Regions from separate parts of the Streptomyces sp. NPDC057428 genome, predicted to be linked through region 1. Evidence: riboswitches for the same ligand, from Rfam matches in the RefSeq annotation. Region 1 holds a riboswitch; the other holds the start of a gene.
The links. A riboswitch is a leader RNA that binds a small molecule or an ion and turns the genes downstream of it on or off. The one in region 1 is predicted to bind cyclic di-AMP.
Positions count from the first base shown of each region.

Region 1 (3,256 bases):
GGCGCAGCCGGTGGGCAGCGGTGACGCGCTCGGCGTGCTGGACGGCCAGCACCCTGGCCCGTTCCGCGTCACCGCGCGCCACGGCGTCCACGAGAGCACCGTGTTCGGCCCAGGACTCCGCGGGCCTGACCGGCTGCTCGACGGCGTACATCCAGGCGATCTTGTACCTCAGCTGCGTGAGCAGCGCGATCAGCGCGGGGCTGCCCGAGGCCTGCGCGAGCGTCTCGTGGAACCAGCCGCCGAGCGAGCGCAGATCCTCCCCCTCGCCCCGTCGCACCCTTTCCTGCCCCAGCCTGACCAGGCCCCGGAGCACCTTCAGGTGCGCATCGGTACGGCGCTGGGCCGCACGCGCGGCGCCCAGCGGCTCCAGCAGCATCCGGATCTCCAGCAGGTCGGCCGCCTCCTGTTCCGTGGGTTCGGCGACGCAGGCGCCGGCGTGCCGGCGGGTGACGACGAACCCCTCGGACTCCAGGGTGCGCAGCGCCTCGCGCACCGGGACGCGCGAGACGCCGTAGCGACGCGCGAGCACCTCCTCGGTGAGGCGGCTGCCGCGCTCGAAGACACCGGAGACGATGTCGTCACGGATTGCCGTGCATACCGAATGCGCGGGAATGCGCATGTCCGAACCTCCGCCTTAATCTCCGCGAAACGCGGCCGATCGACGCCTGTTCTGTGACTCTATTGCAACCGGCCGGAATTTCCGATGGCGGGGTGGAATCCTTGGATATCTTTTGGCCGGAAGGCGGTTCCGCGAGCCGGGGTACGGCGAAGGCCCCGGCGCGATGCCGGGGCCTTCGTCGGAGCGGTACGTGCGGGCGGATCCGAGGTCAGACCTGGACGCCGTGCGCGCGGAGGTAGGCGACGGGATCCATGTCCGAGCCGTACTCGGGGGTCGAGCGGGCCTCGAAGTGCAGGTGCGGTCCCGTGGAGTTGCCGGTCGATCCGGAGAGGCCGATCCGCTGCCCCGCGTCGACGCTCTGCCCGACCGAGACGCCGATCGAGGAGAGGTGGCCGTACTGGGTGTACGTGCCGTCCTTCATCCTGAGCACGATGTTGTTGCCGTAGGCACCGCCCCAGCCGGCCTCGACGACCGTGCCGGCGCCGACCGCGACGACGGAGGTGCCGGAAGCGGCCTGGAAGTCCACGCCGGAGTGGGTGCCGGAGGACCAGAGCGCACCGCCGGACTTGTAGCCGGTGGTGACGTGCGAACCGGCGACCGGGAGGCGGAAGGCGTTGAGGCGGGCGCGCTCGGCTGCGCGTGCGGCACGGGCCTTCTCCTCGCGGACCTTCTTGGCGCGGGCCTCCGCCTTCCGCTTGGCCTCGGCCTTCGCCTTCGCGGCGACGTCGGCCTGGTGCTGCTGGGCCTTGGCCTGGGCCTCGATCTGCGCGGCGAGGCTCACGTCGAGGGCGACGGTCTGGGTGAGACCGGTGCCGGCCGAGGTTGCCTCGGAGTCCGCTGCGAGCGCCGGGGAGGCTGTGGCACCGATGACACCGGTGGTGGCCAGGGCCGCGATACCGGCGACCCGGGCGCTCCTGCGCGTCAGGCGGCTCGGGGCACGGTGCTTCCCGGTGGCACGGATGAACGCCATGAAGTGGCTGGTCCTTTCCTTCCTTCTCGCCTACCGGGTTAGCTGACGGGTTCGGAGCAGGAAGGTCTCCTACGGACCCCTCATCGTCTCGCGCGAGACGCAGGGATCCGATTCACCCCAGGGACATGGGTCCCCGGCTCCCCAGGCTCGCGCCTGACGGGGACTCGGCGATGGCTGTCCGGCGCCGCGGTCGCGGCTCGGGTCCGACGGACAGCCGGGACGACGCTAGGACGGGCCGATGGCGCTCACCAAACAGAAAGGGTCTTTTGTCGGACATCCCACAGGATCAACGTGCACTTCCTTTGACAAATCAGACAAAATGCAGGGCCCCGGCAGAGTGTCCGCCGGGGCCCTGAATGTGCCGTTCCGTCAGCCGCTGACGACCGACACCTCGCCGATGCCCAGCGCCCGGACGGGGTCCGCGATCTGCGCGGCGTCCCCGACCAGGACGGTGACCAGGCGGTCGACCGGGAAGGCGCTGACCACCGCGGCGGTCGCCTCGACCGTGCCCGTCTCGGCCAGGCGTGCGTACAGCGTGGCCTGGTAGTCGTCCGGGAGGTGCTGCTCCACCTGGTCGGCCAGGGTCCCCGCGACGGAGGCCGCCGTCTCGTACTTCAGCGGGGCGACGCCCACGAGGTTCTGCACGGCGGTCTCGCGCTCGGCGTCGGTGAGCCCCTCGGCCGCCAGGGTGCGCAGGACCTTCCACAGGTCGTCGAGCGCCGGCCCCGTCGACTCCGTGTCCACCGAACCGCTGATGGCGAGCATCGCCGCGCCGGTGGGTCCGGACGACGATCCGGGAGCCGTCGACCGCAGAACCTGGCCGAAGGCCCTGACGCCGTAGGTGTAGCCCTTCTCCTCGCGGAGCACGCGGTCCAGCCGGGAGGTGAGGGTGCCCCCGAGGCAGTACGTGCCGAGGACCTGTGCGGGCCACACGCTGTCGTGCCGGTCGGCGCCGATCCGCCCGATGAGGAGCTGGGTCTGCACCGCCCCGGGACGGTCCACGATGACCACACGGCCGGTGTCGTCCGCGGTGATCGGGGGTACCGGGCGTGCCGGGACCGAATTTCCGGACCAGTCACCGACGGTCTCGGCGAGCAGCGCGTCCAGGTCGATGCCGGTGAGGTCGCCGACGATCACCGCGGTCGCGGTGGAAGGGCGGACGTGGGCGTCGTAGAAGGCGCGGACGGCCGGGGCGTCGATGCGCCGTACCGTCTCCTCGGTGCCCTGGCGCGGACGCGACATCCGGACCGTCGCCGGGAAGAGCTCCTTGGAGAGCTGCTTCGCGGCCCGCCGGGCGGGGTTGGCCTGCTCGTGGGGGATCTCGTCGAGCCGGTTGCCCACCAGCCGCTCGATCTCGCTCTCCGCGAAGGCCGGGGCCCTCAGTGCCTCGGCGACCAGACCGAGCGCCTTGGCCAGCCGGGAGACCGGAACCTCCAGGGAGACACGGAGGCCCGGGTGGTCGGCGTGGGCGTCGAGTGTGGCGCCACAGCGCTCCAGTTCGGCGGCGAACTCCTCCGCGGAGTGCTTGTCCGTACCTTCGGACAGCGCGCGGGCCATGATCGTGGCCACACCGTCGAGGCCCTCGGGCTCGGCGTCCAGCGGTGCGTCCAGGAAGATCTCCACGGCGACGACCTGCTGGCCGGGGCGGTGGCAGCGCAACACGGTCA
Region 1 is NZ_JBHVCT010000008.1:6,763-10,018, forward strand. Features, by position in the region: gene ACFU5K_RS05150 (GntR family transcriptional regulator) at 1-619, opposite strand, end outside; gene ACFU5K_RS05155 (M23 family metallopeptidase) at 828-1,589, opposite strand; cyclic di-AMP (ydaO/yuaA leader) riboswitch at 1,602-1,769, opposite strand; gene ACFU5K_RS05160 (M16 family metallopeptidase) at 1,959-3,256, opposite strand, start outside.

Region 2 (3,256 bases), on a different contig from region 1:
TTCCGTCGAGTGACCGGGAAATTCAGCCGGAGCCCGGCAATTCGCACAGTCCTCGCGTCAGTTCATCGGTAAGTCATACCTGGCCGAAGAGTGCTGATATGGCCGGGGCTAGGCTGCGGCCATGGACGTACTCATCAATGTCGTCGTGGCCTTGCACATCATCGGAATCGCCTCCCTGCTGGGCGGTTTCCTCACCCAGGTGAAGGCCATGGGGGCGGGCACGGCCCGCTTCGTCCCCGCCATGCTCCACGGCGCGCTCACCATGCTCGTCACCGGAATCGCCCTCGTCGGACTGAACCAGGCCGACGACCAGTCGGTGAACAATGTCAAGATCGGGATCAAGCTCCTGCTCCTCGTCGTGATCCTCGCGCTGGTCTACGTGAAGCGCGACGACGAGAAGGCCGGCAAAGGTGCCTTCGCCGCGGTCGGCGCACTCACCGTCGCCAACATCTTCATCGCCACGCTCTGGACCTGAGCGTCCCGCGCGGACGCAGGAGGGGCCCGGGGACGATCCCCGGGCCCCTCCTGCGTGTCCAGCCTCCGTCGTGGGCCGTGCCGCCGCGTACGGAGAACCCCATGCCGTCATGCCGGGCGGACGCTCCCGTATATCGGCATGTAGTAGATCGACTCCTCGCGGACGCTCGCACCCGGCTTGGGCGCGTGGATCATCATGCCGTCCCCCTTGTAGATGCCGACGTGACTGATGTCGTCGTAGAAGAAGACCAGGTCACCGGGTTTCAGGTCCGCCGTCGCCACCCGCGTGCCGACCTTGACCTGGTCCCACGTCGTGCGCGGCAGGTCGACGCCGGCAGCCTTCCAGGCCGCCTGGGTCAGCCCGGAGCAGTCGTACGAGGACGGGCCCGTCGCACCCCACACGTACGGCTTGCCGATCTGGGCGCGCGCGAAGGCCAGGACCTTCTCGGCCTTCGTGGCGTAGCCGCTGCCGGAGTCCGTGCCGCCGGTCCCCGAGCCCGTGTCCTGCCCGGCGTTCTCCGGGGCGCGCTCGGCCTCCGTCTTGTCGGCGGCGGCCTGCTGCCGGGCCAGATCCTCGGCCTTGCGCTTCGCCTCCGCCTCCTTCTTGCGCTCCAGCTCGGCGAGCCGCGCCTTCTCCTCGGCGGTCAGCTCCGACAGCAGCGAACGCGCCTCGGTGAGCTTCGTCTGCACGTGCTGCTTGCTGGTGCGGAGCGTGGCCTGCGACTCGGTCAGCGTCTCCAGGCTCTTCGTCGCCTCGACGCGCTTCGCCGCGGCTTCCTTCTGCTGCGTACGGAACTCGGTGACCGTCTTCTGCTGCCGGCTGGTCATCCGGGCCATCAGCTGGTCCTGGTCGAAGTACGACTGCGGGTCGTCCGCCAGGAAGAACGTCGCAGTCGGGGCGATCGCGCCGCTGCGGTACTGGGCGGCGGCGTAACTGCCCAGCTCGCGGCGCGTCTCGTTCAGCTTGTCGGCCCGCTGGGCCGCCGCCTCCAGGAGCGCGTCGACCTTGGAGCGCTGCTCGGCGGACGCGGACTTCGCCTGGTTGTACTCCTGGGTCGCGGCACCGGCCTGCCGGTAGAGGGCGTCGACCTTCTTCTGCACTTCCTCGATGCTGGGCTTGGGCTGTGCCGGGGCCGCCGTCGCGCTCTGCGCGGAGAGCAGGGTGACGGAGGCGAGCGCCGCCGTCGTGAGACCGAAGGCAGGGGTGGTCGTGCGCACCCGGGTGCGCTGCTTGCGATGCGACGCCAAGGCCGGCATCTCCTTCCGTGGACCGCCTACCAGGTTAGCGATGGGGGTCCCCCAGGCCCTTCAGGCACTGGGGGGAGGGTTCGGGCGGAACGGAAGGCTGCCCTACGGTCCGGTGAAGACTGACCGATTCACCCCGGTGCTGCTTGTGGGTCCCCGGTTCCGGGCTCCTCACAGGAGTACGGATTCGGCGGGGGTGCCCGCGCGGCGTGGTTCGCCTCAAGTGGGTACGGGACACCCGTCGGAGCACGCTAACCAACCCGTGGTGCTCCTGTGAAGGATGGTGGCCGATATGCCCGATACATTTCCGTGACCTTCCGCGGGAGCCGGTCCGTCCGGCCGGCCTGTGCAGGCCGCCCGATCTCACGCACCGTGGCCGATCCGTCCCGGCGGGCGCACGGTGCGGGTCCGTGTGGCCGATCCGTCCCGGGCTGTCGGTGCGGCCGCCTAGACTCGTTAAGCGATGAGCAGCCTCTTTGACGACAGTTTCCTGACCGGCCTCCAGCAAGCTGAGGAAGGCCCCCCGCCGCCCCCCGAGGAGCACGCGCCCGAGGCGGTGCCGGAGGGCCTGTTCAAGGACGTCTTCGACGCCCCGCCGCCGCCCCGTGACGCGTACTACCGCGACGGCGCCCCGCGTCCCGTCGTCGACTCCGCGGCTCTGCTCGACGGGCTGAACACCGAACAGCGCGCCGCGGTCGTGCACGCCGGATCTCCACTGCTCATCGTCGCGGGAGCCGGGTCCGGCAAGACCAGGGTGCTCACGCACCGCATCGCGCACCTGCTCGCCGAGCGCGGGGTCCACCCGGGCCAGATCCTCGCGATCACCTTCACCAACAAGGCCGCGGGCGAGATGAAGGAGCGCGTCGAGGACCTCGTGGGTCCGCGCGCGAACGCCATGTGGGTCATGACGTTCCACAGCGCCTGCGTGCGCATCCTGCGCCGCGAGTCCAAGCTCCTCGGATTCACCTCGTCGTTCTCGATCTACGATGCCGCCGACTCCAAGCGGCTCATGGCGCTGGTCTGCCGTGATCTGGACCTTGACCCGAAGCGATACCCGCCGAAGTCGTTCACGGCGAAGGTCTCGAACCTGAAGAACGAGCTGATCGACGAGGAGACCTTCGCGGGCCAGGCCGCCGACGGCTTCGAGAAGACGCTCGCGCAGGCCTACGCGCTCTACCAGGCGCGGCTCCGTGAGGCCAACGCGCTGGACTTCGACGACATCATCATGACGACGGTGCACCTGCTCCAGGCTTTCCCCGACGTCGCCGAGCACTACCGCCGGCGCTTCCGCCACGTCATGGTCGACGAGTACCAGGACACCAACCACGCCCAGTACACGCTGGTCCGCGAGCTGGTCGGCCCCGCCGGTGAGGCCGACGCCCCGGGCGAGCTCTGCGTCGTGGGTGACGCGGACCAGTCGATCTACGCCTTCCGCGGCGCGACCATCCGCAACATCCTCCAGTTCGAGGAGGACTACCCGGACGCGAAGACGATCATGCTGGAGCAGAACTACCGCTCCACCCAGACCATCCTCTCC
Region 2 is NZ_JBHVCT010000058.1:12,036-15,291, forward strand. Features, by position in the region: gene ACFU5K_RS21605 (hypothetical protein) at 122-475, shown strand; gene ACFU5K_RS21610 (NlpC/P60 family protein) at 583-1,731, opposite strand; cyclic di-AMP (ydaO/yuaA leader) riboswitch at 1,730-1,922, opposite strand; gene pcrA (DNA helicase PcrA) at 2,183-3,256, shown strand, end outside.
Region 2: linked by a shared signal. The riboswitch ahead of ACFU5K_RS21610 (NlpC/P60 family protein) and the one ahead of ACFU5K_RS05155 (M23 family metallopeptidase) in region 1 are both predicted to bind cyclic di-AMP.